3 regions of the Mycobacterium malmoense genome follow, and region 3 is predicted to be linked to each of the others. Evidence: riboswitches for the same ligand, from Rfam matches in the RefSeq annotation. Region 3 holds a riboswitch; each other region holds the start of a gene.
The links. A riboswitch is a leader RNA that binds a small molecule or an ion and turns the genes downstream of it on or off. The one in region 3 is predicted to bind fluoride.

Region 1 (3,269 bases), 1.4 Mb from region 3:
TGCTTGCGATATCACTGTCACCATATCCAGCCGTAACCGCGGCGACGATCTGGTCGAGATGGAGATCGGCCAAACAATCCGGTGGTGGTATGTCGGCACCCCTCATACCGTCGACATCCGGACCAAGGATGCTGGTAAAGCCCGCCATTACCCTCACCTGCCTTCTACCGCGCGTCGTTCACGTGGTAGAAGCCATCAGCCGGTGCGGCAGTTAAGGCGAGCTTCATCGCCTTGCTCCATGCTACCCGCGATCACTGGGTTCGCGCTTGTCAGATTGGGTCCCTTACGCGGTCGCGATCGCGTTGGCCGCCTCCGTGGCCTCGTATGACACGGCGCTGGCCCCCAGCGTGGACACGAACTGTTCGTGAATCGCCGCGGCTTGCGCCGCCATCGCCTGATACATCTGCGCGTGTACCGCGAATTGCATGGCCGTCAACGCCGACACCTCGTCGGCGGCGGCCGGAATCACCCCGGTCGTCGGGGTGGACGCGGATGCGTTCGCGGCGGTCATGATGGAACCGATGGTGGCCAAGTTGCCGGATGCGGTGGCCAGCAACTCCGGTTGTGTAGTCACAAATGACATGGCTTCCTCCCTTGGTTGTGATAGCTCCGAACATGGTCGGATGGCGCTTGGTTGCGTGTCGGCGGCGGACTTCGGTAAACATGTTGCGGACAAACAGCATTCGATGAGTTTGCCAGGATAGGTCGACGGGCGGCGGGTTGCTTGGCCGACGGCCGGGGCAGCTCGCAGAGCGAATCGACGCGACCCGCGCACGCAGCGGACGGGCAAACGATTCTCGCGAAAGCGTCAGCGCCAACAATTGCGCCGAGACGGTGCGTCAGCTCGCTCACCCGGCATGTCATCTAACTCACCTGCCTTCTACCGTGGGTCGTTCACGCGGTAGAAGCCATTAGCCCGGTGCGGCAATCTTGGCGAGCCTCATCGCCAGACCGCCAATGTTACCCGATGTTCAAGTTATCGCGCAAAGAGCCTGGCGAACTCGTCGTCAGCGGGTCATCATGGGACAAGGCGGTGGGGCTCGCCGAAACCGCGGACGTCGCCGATGGCCCCTGGACGGCAGCAGCCAGGGAGAACGCATGTCCAATCCAACGTCAACGGGGTTCTGATGAGTTCGCCGTCGCGGCCGATCAGAAATCCGGCGCAGTTCGACGTCACGTTCTGGCTACCGCCCGGTGGCACTGACAATGGGGTCTTCGCGACTTACTGGGCAGAGTTGGCCGATCTGCAGTCCAGCGACATCGGTCCCGTACTGGCGCTACTTGCCGACGCCGACGTCGGCGGCTACGTGGCGACTCCGGGCGGCCAATTCGGCCGGCGTGCGCATTCTCCGATCCACCGCCTGTGGGTGGATTCGCTGCAGTATCACCGCGCGGAAGACGTTCTCATGGCCTACCTGAACCGCAGAGACCGCACAGACGAGAGTCAGTCGGCCACAACGTCATAGGAGTCCACCCGCCAGACTCCATCGACCAGGCTGAGCTGGTTCCAGCACGCCGTCCGCTGGCCGATGTGGTCCAGCGAGGGATCCAGCTGCTCCAGCAAGGTGGTGTTGAACGCATCGTGTGACACCAGGACGACGGGTCCCGGCCCGAGTTCGTCCACGAGCTCGAAGAACGCTCGTCGTGCCCGCTCGGCGACCGCCGCTCGGCTTTCCACGCCAGGTGCGGAATCGACACTGCCGTAACGATGTTCGACATCATCGCGACGAAGGCCGGTCATGGGCCCATAGTCGCGGTCGTTGAGCCGGGCATCAATCGTGACCGGAACGCCGGCGGCAGCGCCGATTGCCTGCGCGGTCGCCACCGCCCGCTGCAGCGGGCTGGAGACCACCGCGGTGGGATGTCGGGCGGCCAGCGCACCGGCGAGCCGGGAGACTTCGGCGATGCCGACCTCATCCAGCGGCGGGTCGCTGAGCCCGCGCAGACGCCCCTCGGCGTTGAGCGCGGTGCGGCCGTGCCGGGCCAAATAGACCCGACTCACGCTGCCCGCGTTCACAGGCTGTCCGCGAACTCGGGCACCACCGCAACCGGGCGTGTGCTGTGGCGCAACAGGTTTCGCGCCACGGTGCCGGTCACAATGTGGCTCAGGGCCGGAACGATTCCGTGCTGCGGCCGGCCGACCACGATCAGGGTCGCGGAGCAGTCATCCGCGGTCTTGAGAAGCGCCTTAACCGGATCGCCGTTCAGAAGGTGATAGGTCCACGGCACATGGGCGGCATCGAGGGCTTCCCCAACATGCTGGCGCTCGGCGTCGAGCCTTTTCTTGGCAGCTTCGGCCGACTCGGTCGAGGTGCCGGAGATGGGGCTATCTGCCATGTCCACCACGTGGACGACATGGACAGGCACATTCAGGGCGCCGGCGAGTTCAGCGGCAAAGAGCACCGCCGCCCGGCTGGCCGGGTGGCGGTCGTATCCGACGACCAATGCCATGGCGGACTCCTTGCCCACAGCTTGCCAGGTAACACAGGAGCCATCAGCCGGGCCGGCGGTTCGGGCGGGCTGCCCAGGCGGAGATCCATCGCCTCGGTACAGGCTAGCCGCTCGGCCCGGGTGGGGACCAGCGTCAACGCGATTGACCCGGCCTGAAAAAGCCGCGTAGCCTGGACCGAAAACAGGCGGTGGGGCCCGCATCCTGCAATCAAGGGATTGCCCGGCGGTTGCCAACGGTCCCTGGGAACTGATCAGCTCCGGTTGTGCGGCGTGCCAGCGAGGCACGTCGCCAATCGGAAATCGACCCAGGAGGCGACTATGAATCGAGTACAACTGCCATCGCGCCTGCCGTCCCCTGGCCAACTGCTGGCGCACTCGGTGCTTTCCCCACCGTCCCGTATTGCGATCGCGGGCGACTGGCATGCCGACACCAAATACGGCGTCGCCGCGATCGAACATGCCGCCAAGCGTGATGCGACGGTGCTGATTCACCTGGGTGACTTCGGCTACAACTTCACCGACGACTATCTGGATTCGCTCGATGATGCGCTTGACCGCTGCGGCATCGTCTTAGCTTTCGTCGACGGTAACCACGAGAACTTCGATCGGTTGTTAAGCTGGCCCGTCGATGCCGACGGCTTGCGGTACCTGCGCGAGCGCATCGTCCACTTGCCGCGAGGATTTCGATGGCAGTGGGCGCAGACCAGTTGCTTGGCCCTCGGTGGCGCCTATTCCATCGACCGCTTTCTGCGCAAGCCCGGACAGTCGTGGTGGCCCCAGGAGTGGCTCACGTCGCAGCAAGCTCGTGACGCCGCGGC
Region 2 (3,269 bases), 1.4 Mb from region 3:
AGGCGCGCGACGGCACCTGAACCGGCCCGATGTGCAGCATGTCATCGCCGCCGGAGACGACTTCCCAGGCGGTCTGATCGGGATCGATATGAGCGCGGTTTTGGTCCACGTAGGCGATTCGCACCGTCTCGCCAATCCGGATCGCGCCGGTGTCGGGCCGCTCGTTGCCGGTGAGCATCTGAAACAGGGTGGTCTTACCGACACCGTTGGGACCGATGATACCGACAATTCCGTTGCGCGGCAACGAAAACGATAGATCGCTGAACAGCTCGTGGTCGGCGAACGCCTTGCTGACATGCTCGACCTCGATCACCAGGCTTCCCAGTCGTGGACCCGGCGGGATGTGGATCTCGTCGAAGTCCAACCGTTGGGTCTTGGTTGCGTCGGCCGCCATCTCCTCGTAGCGGCGCAGCCGCGCATTGCTTTTGGCCTGGCGTGCCTTGGCTCCGGAGTGCACCCATTCCAGTTCTCGTTGCAACTGACGCAGCCGCTTGGCGTCCTTGCGGCCCTCCACGTGCAGGCGCGCGGCCTTGGTCTCCAGGTAGGTGGCGTAGTTGCCCTGGTACGGGTAGGCATGGCCACGGTCGAGCTCGAGAATCCAGCCCGCGACATTGTCCAGGAAGTAGCGGTCGTGCGTAACCGCGACGACTGTGCCCGGATAGTCGGCCAGATGCTGCTCGAGCCATTGCACACTTTCGGCATCGAGATGATTGGTCGGCTCGTCGAGCAGGAGCAGACCCGGTTGCTGTAACAGCAAGCGGCACAATGCTACCCGGCGTCGTTCCCCGCCGGAGAGGTCCTTGACGTCGACGTCGGGTGGCGGGCAGCGCAGCGCGTCCATGGCCTGCTCGAGACGGGCCTCGAGATCCCATGCGTTGCGGTGATCCAATTGTTCCTGCAGCGAACCCATTTCGGCCATCAGCTCGTCGCTGACCTCGTCGGCTAGGCGAGTGGTGATCTCACTGTAGCGAGCCAACAACGCCTCGGTCTCGGCGACGGCCGCGCGAATGTTGCCCAGTACGGTCTCGGTCTCGTCCAAGACTGGCTCCTGCGCCAGCAGCCCGACAGAGACGTCCGGAGCCAGCCGCACGTCCCCGTTCGACGGCCGCTCGAGCCCGGCCATCACCCGCAGCAGCGTCGATTTCCCCGCCCCGTTGGGGCCGACCACGCCGATCTTGGCGCCCGGCAAAAACGACAAAGTGACGTCGTCGAGGATCACCTTCTCGCCGCGCACCAGGCGCGCTCGGTTCAGTTGATAGATCCACTGCACAACGGCCTCCCGCTACGAATTGACGTCCATCCGTAGGAACCATCGGCGGCCGCCCAGCTGTATGGGCCGCGGTTGCATGGCGGGTCCCACCGCCAACTCTGACCTCAAGCCTAGCCCGTAGCGCAGCGCTTCTGCTAGCGTCGAAAACAGCCGCGATAAATGTTTTCGCGGTCGGCGATGAGGCTCCGCCCAACTTCGCGCCGCCCGGCGCTGATGGCTTCTACCCACAAAACGCATGTTTGCGTTGCAGTGAGGGAGGAGCCATGGACACCCGCAATTCCCCTGATGTCGAGGTGGTCAACGACGCCGAGCGCATCCTGTACCGAGAAAAGTTCCGGATCTGCGAGGAACGCGCCGCTCGGCGACTGGCGCGGACATCCTCGGTGAAATGGACGCGCTTGTTTCCGGATAGCCCGGTCATCCGGGTGGTTGCCGTCGACGGCGTCCTGGTGGGCCGGGTCAGGCGCAACGGCAGCCGATGGATCGCGACCGGGACAGGGCAGCGGGGGCCGGTCGCAGACTGCGGCACCTTCCGCGCCGCCGTCCGAGCGCTGGCCTCGGAGGTTCAGCCATGATGCCCGCCACGGCCCCCGCGTCGCCACACACCGAAGTTCCTGGCTGACAACACGTCCGGATTCGACAGGGGTGATCGTGTCTATCTCGAGCTGGCTCGGTGGCCGTCACGCACCCGTCCGGCCGTTGACATCGATGGCACCGGTGAGCATCCAGGCACACGACGCATGGGTCGAGTTTCCCATCTTCGACGCCAAGACGCGGTCGCTGAAAAAGACGTTCCTGGGTAAGGCCGGCGGCACCATCGGACGCACCGCCTCCAACGTGCCCATCATCGAAGCGCTGCGTGACATCACGCTCTCGCTAAACGTCGGCGACCGGGTCGGCCTGGTTGGGCACAACGGGGCGGGCAAGTCGACTCTGCTGCGGCTACTGGCGGGAATCTACGAACCCACCCGCGGCTGGTCCGCCATCCGAGGCCGCGTGGCACCGATCTTCGACCTCGGCGTCGGCATGGACCCCGAGATCTCCGGCTACGAAAACATCATCATCCGTGGACTTTTCCTCGGCGAGACCCGCAAAACGATGGAGGCCAAAGTCGATGAGATCGCCGCGTTCACCGAGCTCGGCGATTACCTGTCGATGCCGCTGCGCACCTACTCCACCGGCATGCGGATGCGGTTGGCGATCGGTGTGGTCACCAGCATCGACCCGGAAATCCTGCTGCTCGACGAGGCAATCGGGGCCGTCGACACCCACTTTCTGGACAAGGCCCAGTCCCGGTTACAAGGATTGGTGGAACGCTCGGGCATCCTGGTGTTCGCCAGCCACTCCAACGACTTCCTCGTGCGGCTGTGCAAGACCGCGGTCTGGATCGACCACGGCGAGATCAAAATGACCGGCAGCGTCGGGGATGTGATGCAAGCCTACGAGGACACCAAAGCCCACATCATGGCGGAGATCACCTCGAATGAGTGAGTTCAACGCGGAACCAACCCAATCGGGACGACAGGGCCAACGGCCCCGCCAAGGCGGCGCCCGCAGGACCGACACCGCGTCACAGCGTCTGCCCACGGTGCGCGAGTTTTCGGCGGGCGGGCTGGTCGTGCACGGCATCGACTGCGACCAACAGTTCGGGGTGATCATCGGCCGGGACGACCGTCGCGGCCGCACCCTATGGTCGTTGCCGAAGGGCCACATCGAAATAGGCGAGCGGCCCGAACAGACGGCGGTGCGCGAAATAGCCGAAGAAACGGGCATCCGCGGCGACGTGCTGGCCGCGCTGGGCAGCGTCGAATACTGGTTCCGCGCGGACGACACCATGGTGCACAAGACCGTCCACCATTACCTGCTGCGGTTCCGGGAAGGTGAGCCGATCGCCGCCAACGACCACGAGGTCACCGACGTTGCGTGGATGCCGCTCGAGGCGCTGCCGTCGCGGCTGGCTCACGCCGACGAACGCCGGGTCACCAAAGTGGCGGCGGAC
Region 3 (3,269 bases):
ACGCGGCGCACACCAGATACGGCCACAGGGGCAACCCGGGATGGGCCAACAACACGATGGCCCCGACGGTGGGGATCAGCAGCACCAACGACGAGAACGTTGTCCAGTTGCGGCCCCCGAACCAGTTGGCGGCCATCGAATACGGGATGCGCACGAGCGCACCGACCAGAGACGCGGTGGCGCCCACCAGCAGCTTGTCGCCGGTCGAAAAACCATAAACGGACTGCGGCATGAACAGCACCATGACCGACCAGAGGTACCAGACCGAGAAAGAGATGTGCACGTTCACAACCAGCCACACCAGGTTGCGACGGGCGATGGCGTCGTTGCCGTTGTGCCAGGCCACGACGTCTTCTGGATTCCAGTCGGTGATGCGCGAACGCGCCATGCGTCATTTACCTTTCACGGACGATGTTGGGGCGACCATCAAACCGCCGAAATATGTGGCGGGTCGACTTTGATTGGGCTCATTCATGGTTCATCGACAGCCGGTCGAAAGAGACTGAAGTGTTTGGTGTTTCACGTCCTGAATGCCGGCCGCCGATCCAAACCGGGAGCACGGAAGCACCCGCCAGCCCGCGGCCGGAGTCGACGACGCCGCACGGGCGCAGGCGGGACCTTGATCGTAGGTATCGACAAAGATTGAACGGCCACTTACGGTCCTCCTGCGTCACACCCGGCTCCGCAATTGGTCAGCCGGGCAATGGTCTGTTCCGCAGGGACTGTTGGCCGTCGATGCTTGACGCGCGGTTATGGCGAGCCCCACCGCCATTGTGCGCCGTCGAGCCGGCGACGCACCTTTAAAACTTTCGTGATCTTATTGCTTGACAGTCAAGCTGACTTGTGATGAACGAACAACCGGCCATGGCCGATGCACAGGAGATTTCCAGCTGATTGGAACATTACATCCAGACGCGTTCGCCTTATAACCGCGGCGAAGCGGGCAGCCCGGCCGGGTGCCGGCCGAGCGATTGCCGGGGCACGTAATGGCTCGGCGGTGGTGCCGCCAACGGCACGTATCGGTTTGAAAAACGTCGGGCGCCGAGGGCGGTTCCGAGCGCGTCCGAAGGCCACGGGTGGTGTCGATCACAACCGGCAGTGCGTTTCGACAACGCGACGGCCGCGCCATCGGTGGCCCAAAGTTATTGCCGAACAACGGTATTGGGGCAAGGTATCGATCGAGGCTTGCGGCGGTCACCCGAGGCGGTGCGCCGTCACAGTCCAACGGGATGGCCTCGCCGCGCTTGACCAAAGCCGATTTCCGTTGCTTAACTGACAGCGGCGATGGAGCCCGCCCTGAACCGCCAATACGGCTGATGGCCCCTGCGAACATAGGAGTCGTAGGTGAAGCGCGCCAACATTGGCCTGCACCCTCCGGTTGAGTTGCGCTCCGCCGTCGCTGCCGCGCGCACAGATACGATGCAGTTTACTGCGTTAACCCGGTCAGACGCCTGGGTGTTGCCTGGCAATCCTTGCCATCGATATGAAAGCTGATATAATGCCGCGCCCGAAAGGTACGCGGAAAATCGGGTGGCGCGTCCACCGCGGGCCTCGCGAGCCGGCCGCGAGCCCCCGCCTCGCCCACCCGCACACAATCCACGCAAAGACCGAATTCGGACCGCCGACAATAAAGGAGTAGTCACATGGAATTCGACGTGACCATCGAAATCCCCAAGGGAGAGCGCAACAAATACCAGAGCGACCACGACACCGGCCGCATCCGACTCGACCGCTACCTGTACACCTCGATGGGGTATCCGGCGGATTACGGCTTCATCGAAGACAGCCTCGGCGACGACGGCGACCCCCTCGATGCTCTTGTCTTGCTGCCCGAGCCGGTCTTTCCCGGTGTTGTGCTCGCCGCCCGCCCGGTGGGCATGTTCCAGATGGTCGACGAGGCCGGCGGCGACAACAAGGTGCTGTGCGTGCCGGCCGGCGATCCACGATGGGACCACATCACCGACGTCGGCGACGTGCCGTCGTTTGTCCTGGATCCCATCGAGCACTTCTTCGTGCACTACAAGGACTTAGAGCCGGGCAAGTTCGTCAAGGCCGCCGACTGGGGCAATCGGGAAGCGGCAGAAGCCGAAGTCACGCGATCCTTCGAACGATTTCGCGCCAACGGTCACTGACGCCCGTTCCCGGCGTTCTGAGAAACACTTCTGAGAAACACGGTGTCGGCCCTCGGTTCCGTACATCGCGGCCAGGCTCGCGTATTCGCTCGGATCGCCGACCGGGGTGCCGGTGCCGTGCGCCTCGACCAGACCGATCGTGGCCCTACGTTTTGCTGATATGCCCGGGCTCTCCGGATTCGGCGGCCTTCGCGGGGTCCTCGATCACGTGGTACGCCGGGTCGATCATCGATATCGCCCGGTTGCCGGCCTGGCGGGCCTTTCCGGTGATCCGCAACAGCTGGCCGGGCTGGATGTCGGCGCCGCCGTGACCGGGACGGAAGGTGACGGTCATCTCGCCGCTGCTGTCGCCGACGACGACGTGCCGGACGGTCCGCCCGCGTTCGGTGACGTCCTGGACCTCATTGACCCGTCCCTCGACGGTGGCGCGCTGCCCGGAAATCAGGCCCGCCACCATGATCACCGACGGCGGGCGCTCGGGGTGTTCGTAGGCCTCGACGTTCTGGTCTTCGCCCCGGGAGACCCAGGCCTCGAGGTTGTCGACTTCGTGCTGAACCCACTGCTCGAAGCGATCGGGGTAGGCCTCCCTGACCCGGGATTCCACGTCGTAGGGCACGATCGTCGCCGCGGCGTCCGGCATGAGGCTGACGGCCCGGGCGATCTTGTCCGCGGTCCGGTCATGCAGCAGCCGCCCCAGCAGCGGCGCAAACGTTCGGCGCGGCAGCAGCACCGTCACGTTGGTGTCCGGATGTTCGTCGCGCGTTTTCGCGACCAGCACCTGCGCGGCTCGGTTGATGCGCCGGTCCGGGCAGTCCACGACCCGCAACGGGATGCCGAGATCGAAGTGATCCCAACGCTTTCTCAGCTGTGCGGCATACGCCTCGTCGACCATGAAGTGCACCGCGGTCAGCTCGTCGGCCCGCAATCCCTTGCCATACCGCAGCGCCTCGATCACCGCCAGGTCCACCGAGTTCACGAAGAGGAAAACCCGGTGCCTGGCGTACTTGACCAACTCCGGGCGGTCGGTGCGGAACAGCTCGAGAATGGCCGCCTCGGCGCGATATTCGCGGTTGAGCCGCATCAGCGCGAACACCAACAGCGGGAAGATGACGACGACCAGCCACGCGCCCTCGGTGA

Region 1: another riboswitch for fluoride. It lies ahead of K3U93_RS00670 (hypothetical protein); the one in region 3 lies ahead of K3U93_RS18410 (inorganic diphosphatase).
Region 2: another riboswitch for fluoride. It lies ahead of ettA (energy-dependent translational throttle protein EttA); the one in region 3 lies ahead of K3U93_RS18410 (inorganic diphosphatase).

The regions. Positions count from the first base shown of each region.
Region 1 covers NZ_CP080999.1:133,710-136,978, reverse strand. The annotation lists gene K3U93_RS00680 (MutS-related protein) at 1-148, opposite strand, end outside; fluoride riboswitch at 180-240, opposite strand; gene K3U93_RS00675 (PE family protein) at 284-583, opposite strand; fluoride riboswitch at 896-957, opposite strand; fluoride riboswitch at 1,021-1,081, shown strand; gene K3U93_RS00670 (hypothetical protein) at 1,128-1,466, shown strand; gene K3U93_RS00665 (histidine phosphatase family protein) at 1,445-2,002, opposite strand; gene K3U93_RS00660 (universal stress protein) at 2,014-2,451, opposite strand; fluoride riboswitch at 2,479-2,553, opposite strand; gene K3U93_RS00655 (metallophosphoesterase family protein) at 2,770-3,269, shown strand, end outside.
Region 2 covers NZ_CP080999.1:158,779-162,047, reverse strand. The annotation lists gene ettA (energy-dependent translational throttle protein EttA) at 1-1,270, opposite strand, end outside; fluoride riboswitch at 1,297-1,373, opposite strand; fluoride riboswitch at 1,435-1,500, shown strand; gene K3U93_RS00780 (hypothetical protein) at 1,534-1,845, shown strand; gene wzt (galactan export ABC transporter ATP-binding subunit Wzt/RfbE) at 1,979-2,761, shown strand; gene K3U93_RS00770 (NUDIX hydrolase) at 2,754-3,269, shown strand, end outside.
Region 3 covers NZ_CP080999.1:4,030,832-4,034,100, forward strand. The annotation lists gene K3U93_RS18405 (MFS transporter) at 1-388, opposite strand, end outside; fluoride riboswitch at 1,272-1,333, shown strand; gene K3U93_RS18410 (inorganic diphosphatase) at 1,644-2,132, shown strand; partial or broken gene K3U93_RS25735 (hypothetical protein) at 2,181-2,276, opposite strand; gene K3U93_RS18420 (APC family permease) at 2,278-3,269, opposite strand, start outside.